DNA from 2 places in the Actinopolymorpha sp. B11F2 genome. Region 1 is predicted to be linked to the other one. Evidence: riboswitches for the same ligand, from Rfam matches in the RefSeq annotation. Region 1 holds a riboswitch; the other holds the start of a gene.
What was found. Region 1 has a riboswitch for thiamine pyrophosphate ahead of thiE (thiamine phosphate synthase). Riboswitches for the same ligand answer to the same signal wherever they lie in the genome.
Positions count from the first base shown of each region.

Region 1 (5,620 bases):
GCGCCCGTCGCTCCGCCCAGCCGCCCGACCCAGCGAAGCCGACCACCCGCGTGCCGACGGCCGGCCCGGAGCCGTCACCAGCGCCACGACGTACGACGCCGGCCGTGTCCCAGCCCAGCACGGTGCCCTCCTCGGCAGCGCCGCGCGCATAAGCCAGCTCACCACAGTTGAGCGACGCCGTCTTCACGTCGATCAGAACCTGAGCCGGGCCCGGCTCCGGTTCCGGTGCCTCGCCGAGGCGGATGTGTCCGGGTACGGAATGGTCGACGACAAGAGAACGCATGGCTGACCTTTCTCACAAGCGGTTCGGATGTAGATGCGACAGGGATCGGGGCGCGGTTCGTGACAGCGCGGCTTCAGGGCCAGCGTTCGAACGGCTCGGTGACGGGCTGGCCGCTGAGGACCCGGGGCAGCAGACTCGGCAGGCGGCCGGGATAGAACCGTTCCGAGCTGTTGACGATCTCCTCGATCGGCCACCACCGCGATCCGATGCAGTCGTTCCGCTCGTCGTCGGTCCGATTGCGTCCGCTGACCTGGGGCTGGCGTTCTGGAAGGCGAACCATTACTACTCGTTCGTGCTGCAGGCGTCGGTGACCGCGGTAGCGGTAGGTGGCTGTTCGCTGCCAGGCCGGCTCACTCAGGTGGGTTGCGTCGGTGGTGAGGCCGGTCTCGTCGTGCAGCTCGCGACCGGCGGCATCGGCCCAACCCCCGCCCGCTTCGATGCCTCCGCCGGGAAGTTCCCAGACGGTGCCGACAATCGGGTCGGTGGATTCAGTTGTCTTCAGCAGCAGGACCTTGTCGTCCGCGTCGAGGACGGAGTATCCGGACGACATCTCGTTCCAGGATTGGCAGATCGTCCGGACGCTCGGCAGGTCGGTCGTCGTGATTATCTGCCGAACGCTAAGCTCAGCGGCCGTTCCGTGGAAGACATAGGCTCATTGAATGAGTCACGCTGCGAGCCCGCGATCCATGCTGGAGAAGGTACTGTCGATCCTGGAAACCGTCGGATCCGACGGGCCGGTGGTTACCCGCACCCGCATCATCGAGCGCACCAGGCTGCCGAAGGCGACCGCGAACCGCATCGTCGCCGATCTGGTCACCACACGCCTGCTGCAGCCGATCGATGATGGAGTCGCTCTCGGCCTTCGACTCTTCGAACTCGGGTCACGCGCCGAACATCGAGGCCTCGGCCTCCGGGACGCAGCCCTCCCCTACATGCAGGACCTGTACGAGATCACCCATGCAACCGTGCAGCTCGCCATTCTCGACGGCACCGACGTTGTCTACCTGCAGAAGATCTCCGGACGTCGCAGCGTCCGGCTCGACACCCGGGTCGGTGGTCGGCAGCCCTTGACCTGCACAGGATCGGGCAAGCTGCTGCTCGCCTTCGCAGTGCCAGACCTGCTGGAGAAGGTGATGTGCGAGCACGGTTTGGTCAGCCGCACACGGAACTCGCTGACGGGCGAGGCCGCGTTGCGGCGCGAACTCGCCACCATCCGCAAGCAGCTTTTCGCCGTCGACAACGAGGAGTTCGCCATCGGCACCCGTTCGGTCGCCGCCGGCATCACGCACCGCCAACAGGTCGTCGCAGCACTCAGCTTGTCGGGCAGCACGGACCACATTTCCACACCGACCATCGCACCCGCCGTCCGCGCGGCCGCCTCCGCGATCAGCCGCAAACTCGCCACCACAGCCATAGATCACGCGGTCACCCGGTAGGTCAGGTTAGGCCCCCAACGCCGTCGTGAAGAGTTGTGTCATTCGCACAATGGTGACGCGCGTGGCCTGCTAAGGTCATACCTCCACGCGGGTGCTCGCTGGCAGCGGGCTGAGAGGGAGCTGACGCCGCTCCGACCGTTGAACCTGATCCGGGTAATTCCGGCGAAGGAAGTGAGGAGCGCCCGTGCTGCCCCGTTTCCACTGCATCACCAACTCTGCGACCCTCAATGGTCAGCCGATCGAAGCTGTCGTTGATGCCGGTGTCGATGCGATTCAGGTTCGCGCGAAGAATCTCACTGACCGCGAGCTGCTGGACCTGACCGCCGAGGTTGTCGCCCGGGTTGCCGACCGGGCGAAGGTGATCGTCAACGACCGGCTTGACGTTGCGCTTGCCGCGGGAGCCGACGGTGTGCACGTCGGTCTCGACGACCTGCCGGTCTGGCACGCCCGCCGCCTCGCACCCGCCGGATTCCTCGTGGGCGGCACCTGCCGCCACGCCGAACATGCGCGCCAGGTGAAGGCCGAGGGCGCGGACTACGTCGGTGTCGGCCCCATCTACCTCACCACGAGCAAGCAGGGGCTTCCCGACCCGATCGGGCTGCACACCCTTGCCGACGTGGCGAAGGTCCTGCCCGCAATCGCGATCTCCGGCATCACTCTCGACCGGGTACCCGAGGTGATGCGGGCCGGTGCGTACGGCGTCGCCGTCATCGCCGCGCTCGCGCAGGCCGATGACCCCGGAGCCGCAGCCGCCGAGATCGCTGCGGCCATTCGTACCCATCGATGGCGTACCGGAGACGAGGAGGCCACGACCGCCCTCGCTCGATGAAGGTCGCGGTCATCGGCGGGGGGATCATCGGCCTCGCCTGCGCCGCCGAGCTGATGCGGGCCGGTCACGACGTGCGCCTCTTCGACCCCGCGCCGGCATCCGGTGCGACGCACGCCGCGGCCGGGATGCTGTCCCCTGCCGGGGAGGCGTGGCACGGTGACGAGGACCTCCTACGCCTGGGCGTGGAGAGCGCGCGGCTGTGGCCGGAGTACGCCGCCTGGCTGGAGGCCACGTCGGGACACGATGTCGACTATCGCCGCCACGGCACACTCCTGGTCGGCCAGGACCACGATGACCTACAGGTGGTACGCCGGACACTCGACGTGCTTGCCAAGCATGGCATCGCGTTCGAGGAGCTGAGCCGGCGCGAGCTGCGGCAGTGCGAGCCGACGCTGTCGGCCCGGGCCGGTGGCGGAGCCTCGCTTCCCGACGACCACAGCGTGAACCCGCGCAAGGTCGCCGCGGCACTGCTCGCGCTGCTGGACCGTCGCATCCAACGCTGCCGAGCCACGCCGTCGACCGCCTCCGCCTCGGTGGACGGTGTCCTGACCGACGACGGCCGCACCATTTCGGCCGACGCCGTGCTCGTCGCCACTGGCTACGCCCTGCCCGACCAGGTGCCACAGCGGCGATACGTGAGACCCGTCCGCGGCGAGATTCTCCGCGCCCACCTGTCGTCCGGCGAGGGCCTGACCCGCACCGTGCGGGCCATCGTGCACGGCGAACCGGTGTACGTTGTCCCCCGGGCCGGCGGTGAGGTGGTCATCGGCGCCACCAGCGAGGAACACGGCGGCGAGCCGGTTCCAACCATCGGCGGGATCGGCCGGCTGCTCGACGCGGCTCGCACGCTCGTCCCCAGCCTGGACCGCGCGGAAATCCTCGATGTCGTCGCGCGGAATCGTCCCGGCACCCCGGACAACGGTCCACTGCTCGGCCCGGGCGGCATCGACGGCCTCTACCTCGCGGCGGGCCACTACCGCAGCGGCATACTCCTCGCTCCCATCACCGCCCGCATCCTGCGTGAGCACATCGAGTCCCGCGGTGGATCGTGCCCGACGTCTTCGGCCGACCCCTTCTCCCCCGGCCGATTTGATAGGAGGAACTGATGGACATCACTGTCAATGGCGAACCGGCACAGGTACCTACCGGCGCGACCGTCGCCGATCTGGTGCTCGAGCGACTGCCGGATCCGAAGAGCGTCGCCGTCGCGGTCAACAGCCAGGTCGTACGCGCCAGCACCTGGCAGCAGACCGGCCTGCGATCCGGCGACAGCGTCGAGATCGTCACCGCCCGGCAGGGAGGCTGACGTGGCGTCTCTCACCATTAGCGACGTCGAGATCTCCTCCCGGCTCTGGGTCGGCACCGGTGGTCTGACGAACATCCGCACGATCATCGAGGTCATCCGTACCGCCCGCCCGGGCTTCGTGACGGTGTCGATGCGGCGCACTTCCCACACCGGCGAGGGTTCACTGCTCGAGAGCATCGCTCCGTCACTGCAGGAGACCGGCGCGCGCATCCTGCCGAACACCGCCGGCTGCCTCAGCGCCCGCGAGGCCGTCCTCACCGCCAACCTCGCCCGCGAGGCGCTGGGTACTGACTGGGTGAAACTCGAGGTGATCGGTGACGAGCGGACGTTGATGCCGGACGTGGTGGAGCTCCTCGACGCCGCCGAAACCCTTGTAGGACAAGGCTTCACGGTCTTGCCGTACACCACCGACGACGCGGTTTTGTCCCAGCGACTCGTCGATGTCGGCTGTGCCGCGGTGATGCCGCTCGGTTCGCCGATCGGATCCGGCTCGGGCATCCAGAACCCCCACGCCATCGAAGCAGTGCGCGCGGCAGTTGCGGTCCCCGTGGTGCTCGACGCCGGAGTGGGCACCGCAAGCGACGCCGCCCAGGCGATGGAACTCGGCTGTGACGCGGTTATGGCGGCGACCGCGATCACCCGCGCGGACGACCCGGTCGGGATGGCCGAGGCGATCCGCCTCGGTGTGGAGGCTGGGTACCTGGCACGAGCCGCTGGGCGAATCCCACGGCTGACCACCGCCCGCCCTTCCTCCCCCATGGCCGGACGGGTGGCCGTATGACGAAGTCTGTGCAGCCCCGCCGAGGGCCTGGCTCTGAACCTGAGGTGAGGTCCGGCCTGGAGTCTGGGCTCCCACGCATCCTGCTGCTTACGGACCGCACGCAGTTGCCGCCTGGAGCCGACCTTGTCGACACGGTCGGGAGGTGTGCAGAGGCAGGGCTCAAGGCCCTGATTCTCCGCGAGCTCGACCTCGCCGAGGCTGCGCGCGTCGCACTGGCCCACGAGATCAACCGCCGCATCCGCGACCACGACGTCATGGTTATCTCGGCCCGCCGCTGGCTGCCAGGCGCTGACGGAGTCCACCTCTCCTCGGCCCAGTCGCCGCGTGATGTCGCACCAGCGCGGTTTTACGGGCGCTCCTGCCACGCCAGCGATGAGGTACGCCGCGCTGCCATCGACGGTGCCGCATACCTGACCGTCTCACCGGTTGCTGCCACCGAATCCAAGCCCGGCTACGGACCGCCCCTTGGCGCGGACGGCGTTCGCCGCCTCACCGATGTGGCCTTGGGCATCCCGGTGTTCGCCCTCGGTGGTGTGACACCGGACAACGTCCGCGCCATGCGTCGCGCGGGCGCGCACGGCGTCGCCGTGATGGGCGGGGTGATGCGCAGCCACAACCCCGTCGAGACATTCCGCCGGTTGCAGGAGGGGGCGGAGACGTGAACTCGAGGGACCCGTTGTCCCGACGTAGCAGGCGGTGACCAGGCAGGAGGCTGCAATGGCGATGTGGTACGGATGCCACCTGTCGGGTCGTCATCGCCGCCGACGGCTCGTGATGGCATCCAACACGTGCTGTTCGACGACCACGGAGACATCTGGATCGGCTACTTCGATGAGGAGATCTTCGGCAACCTCGGTTGGGGTGACCCAGGCGGCACGGTCTTCCGAGGATCGAATGATGACGGAGCGACGTGGTCCGACCTGCACAAGATCAGTGGCGTCACCGAGGCTCGTTGGTGGAACCATGGCTGTTCAGCTGGCTTGCC
Region 1 is NZ_JBEFTX010000006.1:332,255-337,874, forward strand. Features, by position in the region: gene ABN034_RS14365 (zinc-binding dehydrogenase) at 1-283, opposite strand, end outside; gene ABN034_RS14370 (NUDIX domain-containing protein) at 357-833, opposite strand; gene ABN034_RS14375 (IclR family transcriptional regulator) at 943-1,719, shown strand; TPP riboswitch at 1,797-1,907, shown strand; gene thiE (thiamine phosphate synthase) at 1,904-2,548, shown strand; gene thiO (glycine oxidase ThiO) at 2,545-3,654, shown strand; gene thiS (sulfur carrier protein ThiS) at 3,654-3,854, shown strand; gene ABN034_RS14395 (thiazole synthase) at 3,856-4,635, shown strand; gene ABN034_RS14400 (thiamine phosphate synthase) at 4,680-5,297, shown strand.

Region 2 (5,620 bases), on a different contig from region 1:
CACGCTCTGTGCAGGCGGGCGGGCCAGCAGCGTGGCCGCCTCGGGGATGTTGGGGGTCACGAGGTCGACCAGCGGCAGCAACCGGTCGCGCAGATCGGCGACAGCGTCGGGTTCCAGCAACCGGTCGCCGCTTGCCGCCACCATCACCGGGTCGAGAACGATGCACGGCGGTCGAAGCCGGACGAGAGCGTCCGCGACGGTACGGATCACCGCGGCGTTCGCCAGCATGCCGATCTTCACCGCGTCGACGGAGACGTCGGCGAACAGCGTGTCGAGCTGCTCGGCGATGAACGCGGTAGGGATCACCTGGATACCGGTCACGCCCCGGGTGTTCTGTGCGGTGAGGGCGACCAGCACGGCCGTGCCGTAGGCACCGAGTGCCGAGAACGTCTTGAGGTCGGCCTGGATCCCGGCACCACCGGAAGGATCGCTCGTCGCGATCGTCAACGCGACCGGGGGTGGCGTAGTCCCTGGCTGCTCCGGGTCGGGCGTTGTCCGCAACGCCGGTGTCATCGAACCTCCTTCACGGCAAGGCAGTTTCGCAGGGCTCGGGCCGCCGCGGCCGGGTCCGGCCTCCCGCAGATCGCGCTGACGACAGCGATGCCGTCCACCCCGGTCGCCCGGACAGCGGCAGCGTTGTCGGTGTCGATCCCGCCGATCGCGACGACCGGCAAGGATGCTCCGCGGACGACCTCTGCCAGCGTGTCGAGGCCCATCGGAGCAGCGGCGTCGCCCTTGGTACGTTGCGGAAGGACCGGTCCGGCACCGAGGTAGTCGACGGCGCCCGCCGCCAGCTCACGCACCGCGGCGAGCTGATCCGGCCGCTGGATCGACAAGCCCACAAAGGCGTCTGGACCAAGGAGCGCCCGCGCGACCTCGACCGGAAGGTCCTCCTGCCCGACATGGACTCCGTCAGCACCCGCCGCTGCCGCAACGTCCGCGCGATCGTTGACGATCAGCGGGACGCCCGTCTCAGAGAGGGTTTCGCGCAGGCGACGGGCTAGGGCCACGAGCGCGCGGGCGTTCGCGTGGGTGTCGCGCAGCTGGACAGCCGTCACGCCACCAGTCACCGCGGCCAGCACGGTGTCAACCACACCTTGCGTACCGCCACACAACCTCGTGTCGGTGACGAGATAGAGCGAGAGGTCCAGGTGGCGCAACGGGATCACCTGTCAACGCAGCCTTGCGCCGGTACGGATACGGTCGCCGTCGACGGTGGCCAACTCGTCGATCAAACCCACCGCGAACGAACCAGGCTTGTCTGCCCGCGCCACCGCGTCCTCGGCCGCCAGCGTCAGGAACACGGTAGCCGTCACGGTGGCGAGAAGAGGATCGTCGACGACTGCGAGAAACCCTGCCGCCAGCGCGCCGAGCACACAGCCGACGCCAGTGACCTTCGTCATCAGGGGATGGCCGTTCTCGACACGGACGGTCCGCTCGCCGTCGGTGATCAGGTCGACAGCCCCACTCACGGCGACCGTCGCGCCGAACCTGCCGGCGATCGCGGTGGCCGCCGCGGCCGCGTCGTCCGGTCCGGCACTCGCGTCGACCCCCCGACCGCCGAGCTCTCCGGTGAGTGCGAGGACCTCCGAGGCATTTCCACGTACGACCGCAGGGGGATACAGCTCCGTCAACTCCGCGGCCAGGGCCGCCCGCCAGGGCAACGCACCCGCGGCCACCGGGTCGAGTACCCAGCGACCGCCGGCGTCACCCACCGCGACCACGGCGGCCCGCATACCGTCGGCGGATGCCGCCGTGACGGTCCCGATGTTGACGAGGACTCCGCCGGCCGCTCGGGCGAGCACGTCGGCGTCCTCCACCGCGTCAGCCATCGCCGGTGCCGCCCCTGCGGCGAGCAGGGCGTTGGCGGTGAATCCGGCCACGACAACGTTGGTGAGACAGTGCACAAGTGGAGTCCGGACGCGCAACCGCTCGAGCGCGTCGGCCATGTCGTCAGCTTTCACAGCAGCATCGGCTGCGGGCATCGCGACGTCCCTTCGCCAGCATGATCTGGATCAGGTTCCACGGGTGTGTTCTCAGCCCGAACGATCTACGGGCACCCCGCGTCACTGCCTTCGACCGTACCCGCTCGGCGGCGGGTATGCGACCCAGGTGTGCCGGTCAGCTGCCCTTGCGTTCGGTGATCTCCTGCGTCGCCTGGGGCAGGACCGTGTGCAGGTCACCGACGACACCGAAGTCGGCCATCTCGAAGATCGGCGCCTCGGCGTCCTTGTTGACGGCCACGATCGTCCGCGAGGTCTGCATGCCCGCCCGGTGCTGGATGGCGCCGGAGATGCCGGCCGCGACGTACAGCTGCGGCGACACTGTCTTGCCGGTCTGCCCCACCTGGTAGGCGTGTGGGTACCAACCGGAGTCGACCGCGGCCCGCGACGCCCCGACAGCGGCACCGAGCGCGTCGGCGAGTGCCTCGACGACGGCGAAGTTCTCCGCCGACCCGACGCCACGGCCGCCGGACACGACGATGGCCGCCTCGGTGAGGTCGGGGCGGCCGGTCTGGGTGCGTGCCGTGCGTTCGACGACCCGGGCCGTCTTCGCCTGGTCCGACACGGCGACGTCCAGCTTCTCCTCCACCGGTTGCGCAGGAGCCTGCTCCGGGGTGGCGGCGTTGGGCTTGACCGTGATGATCGGCGTGCCGCGGGTGACCTTCGCCTCGACGGTGTAGTTGCCGGCGAACACCGACTGGGTGGTGACCGGCCCGCCGCCGTTCTCGCCGGCTACCACGTCGACCGCGTCGGTGAGTACGCCGGCGTCGAGCTTGATCGCGAGCCGTCCCGCGATCTCCTTGCCCTCGGCGCTGGAGGTCAGCAGGATCGCGGCGGGCGTCGCGCGCTCCGCCACCAGGGCGAGGGCCTCCGCCTTGGGTGCCACGAGGTAGTCGGTCAGCTCGGGGTCTTCTGCGAGGTAGACCTTCTGGGCGCCGAAGCTCGCCAGGGTGTCCTTTGCGCGTTCGTACCCGCTGCCGATGAACACCGCGGCGGGATCGCCGAGGCGGCGGGCGATCGTCAGCAGTTCGGTGGTCGTCTTGCGGACGGCGCCGTCACTGTGGTCGACGAGGACGAGGATCTCTGCCATGCCGGAAGCCTTCCCCTATCTCTTTCCGCGCGCGTGCTTCAGACGAATCTCTTTCCGCGCGTGTGCTTCAGACGAACTTCTGCTCGGCCAGGAAGCCGACGAGTGCCCGACCGCCGTCGCCGTCGTCGGTGACGACCGTGCCCTGCTGACGTGGTGGGCGTTGTGTGTACGACGCGACCGCCGTCCTCGCCGCGCCCAACCCGACCTCCCCGGGGTCGACGCCGACGTCGGAGAGACTCCAGGTCTGCACCGGCTTCTTCTTCGCCGCCATGATCCCCTTGAACGACGGGTAACGGGGTTCGTTGGCCTGGTCGGTGACGGAGACGACCGCCGGCAGGGACGCCTCGACGATCTCGGTGGCGGTCTCGCCGTCCCGGCGGATCCGTACGCCGCCCTCCCCCACCTCGACGCTCGCGGCGAAAGTCACCTGCGGCAGGTCGAGGCGCTCGGCGAGCATCGCGGGAACGACCGACATGCCGCCGTCGGTCGAGGCCATGCCGCACAGAACGAGGTCGACAGGACCCTCCTCGCCGATCTTCGCCAGCGCCTTCGCGAGCACCAGGGACGTGGCCACCGCGTCTGAACCGTGCACCGCGTCGTCGGCGACGTGGACGCCGGCGTCCACGCCCATCTGCAGGGCCTTCTTCACCGCGGCGGCGGCGTCGGGCGGGCCGACCGCAAGGGCGGTGACCTCGGCGTCACCGGCCTCGGCGAGCGTCAACGCCGCCTCGATCGCGTGCTCGTCGAGTTCGGAGAGCAGGCCGGGCACGTTCACCCGGTCGACGGTGTTGTCGCCAGGGTCGAAGGTGCGGTCCGCTGTGGCGTCGGGGACGTACTTCACACAGACGACGATCTTCATGCTCCGGTCCGGCTCCTCACTCGCTCCGGGCGCGCTTACGCGGCTGAACGAACACCCCGCGAGTCGCGGGCGCTCGCGTGGCTACCAGCCTGCCAGGCTCGCCGCACCTGGCGAACGCACTCGAGCGAACACCTTGGACCCGAACCCGACCATCGAGACGTTACCCGTCAGTAGCTTAGTCGGCAACCGACGTGCCGCGGGGACGCGTGGGGGCCTCGGCGCGGTGCAAATGACCACGCTGAGCAGGCGTCCGCACCCTCACGAGGCGTCGGCACCTGTCCCGGGTGCCACACACCTGCTCAGCGTGGTCATTTGCCGCCCCCGGCGGACGCCGGGAGCACTTCGGGCGACGAGGAGCCGGGCGAGGCTCAGAGGACGGCGGAGAGGGAGTCCGCCGTCTTCGCCACGACATCGCGGACCGGCAGCGCCCGAAGCTCCGCGTTGAACGGCTCGACCTTGATCGGCCCGGCATAACCGATGTCGCGCAGCGCACCGACGAAACCCGCCAGGTCGATGACACCGGTCGCTCCCGGGAGGGTCCGCTGGCCGTCGATCTGCTCGTCGCGTTCACGGCCGACCGGCGCGTCGTTGAGGTCGACGGCGACCACCTGGTCAGCGGTCAGTCCGCGCAGGTCGTCGGCCGTCTCGCCAGCGGTGTACCAGTGGAAGGTGTCCAGGATGACGCCGACGTTCGAACTTCCCACCGCCGCCAGCAGCTCGCGCGCCTCGGCGAGGGTGTGGACGAACGGGTAGAGCTCGGTCGACCAGAAGGTCTTCGGCCCGACGTACTCCAGCCCGAACCTGATCCCCGCACCGCTCAGGATCTCGTCGACGAGGCCCACCCGCTCGACGTGCCGGGCGAAGTTGCGCTGGTACGTCACCGCGTCGCTCATCGGCCGGATCCACGTACCCGCGCGCTCGACGCCTGCCGCCGCCAGCGTCGCCGCGTACGCCGGAAGACCCGACAGCTGCTCCGCGAACTTCGCCGCTTCACCGGTGAGGTCGACCGGCACGCCACCGGATCCCCAACGCAGACCCGCGCTCTCCAGGCGTTCGCCCACCTTCGACAGCTCGGCTTCGGGCTGTTCCCCGAGGTAGCGGGCGTCCGGGTCGACCGCGCCGAAACCGAACTCGCCGGCGAGCTCCACCGCCGCTTCGAAGCCCGGGCTGATACCGAGCGCACCGGGGTTGAGGCTGGTGAAGAACGCGTCGCCGGTCGGTGTGCCCGGTGTGGTGGAAGTGGTGGCACTGGTACCGCCCACAGGCGTACCCCTCTCGTCGTCGCTACGAGGACTGTCGCCGCTGCCGCCATGGAAGGAGCGACCTCTCAAGTCTCGTCCACACAACACCGTCGAGTCGTGGGGCAGTCCGCCGGCTCTGGGCCGAAACAGGACCGTTCCGGTGTGGATTGCGCCGGTTCGTCCGGGGACTATGCTCTTTCACCCACAGCGGGGCAGCGAGGTCGTGTCTGGCCTTGCCCCGCGTGTCGGTCCGGGGGTCATACCGGGGGTGGTCGCGACTCCACGTGTCCGGTTGGTACGAAAAGTGGGGTCTTGACCGTCGAACGCCCGCTGTGGTCGTCTTCGGGAAACCCGTTTCCCATGGACCTCGTGTCGCTCGTCACCGCAATGCTCGCCGGCGAAGGAGAGACGCTGCCATGAAGGCTGC
Region 2 is NZ_JBEFTX010000004.1:217,461-223,080, forward strand. Features, by position in the region: gene thiD (bifunctional hydroxymethylpyrimidine kinase/phosphomethylpyrimidine kinase) at 1-513, opposite strand, end outside; gene thiE (thiamine phosphate synthase) at 510-1,160, opposite strand; gene thiM (hydroxyethylthiazole kinase) at 1,173-1,985, opposite strand; TPP riboswitch at 1,976-2,074, opposite strand; gene ABN034_RS09895 (electron transfer flavoprotein subunit alpha/FixB family protein) at 2,122-3,093, opposite strand; gene ABN034_RS09900 (electron transfer flavoprotein subunit beta/FixA family protein) at 3,161-3,952, opposite strand; gene ABN034_RS09905 (sugar phosphate isomerase/epimerase family protein) at 4,321-5,214, opposite strand; gene ABN034_RS09910 (extracellular solute-binding protein) at 5,610-5,620, shown strand, end outside.
Region 2: linked by a shared signal. The riboswitch ahead of thiM (hydroxyethylthiazole kinase) and the one ahead of thiE (thiamine phosphate synthase) in region 1 are both predicted to bind thiamine pyrophosphate.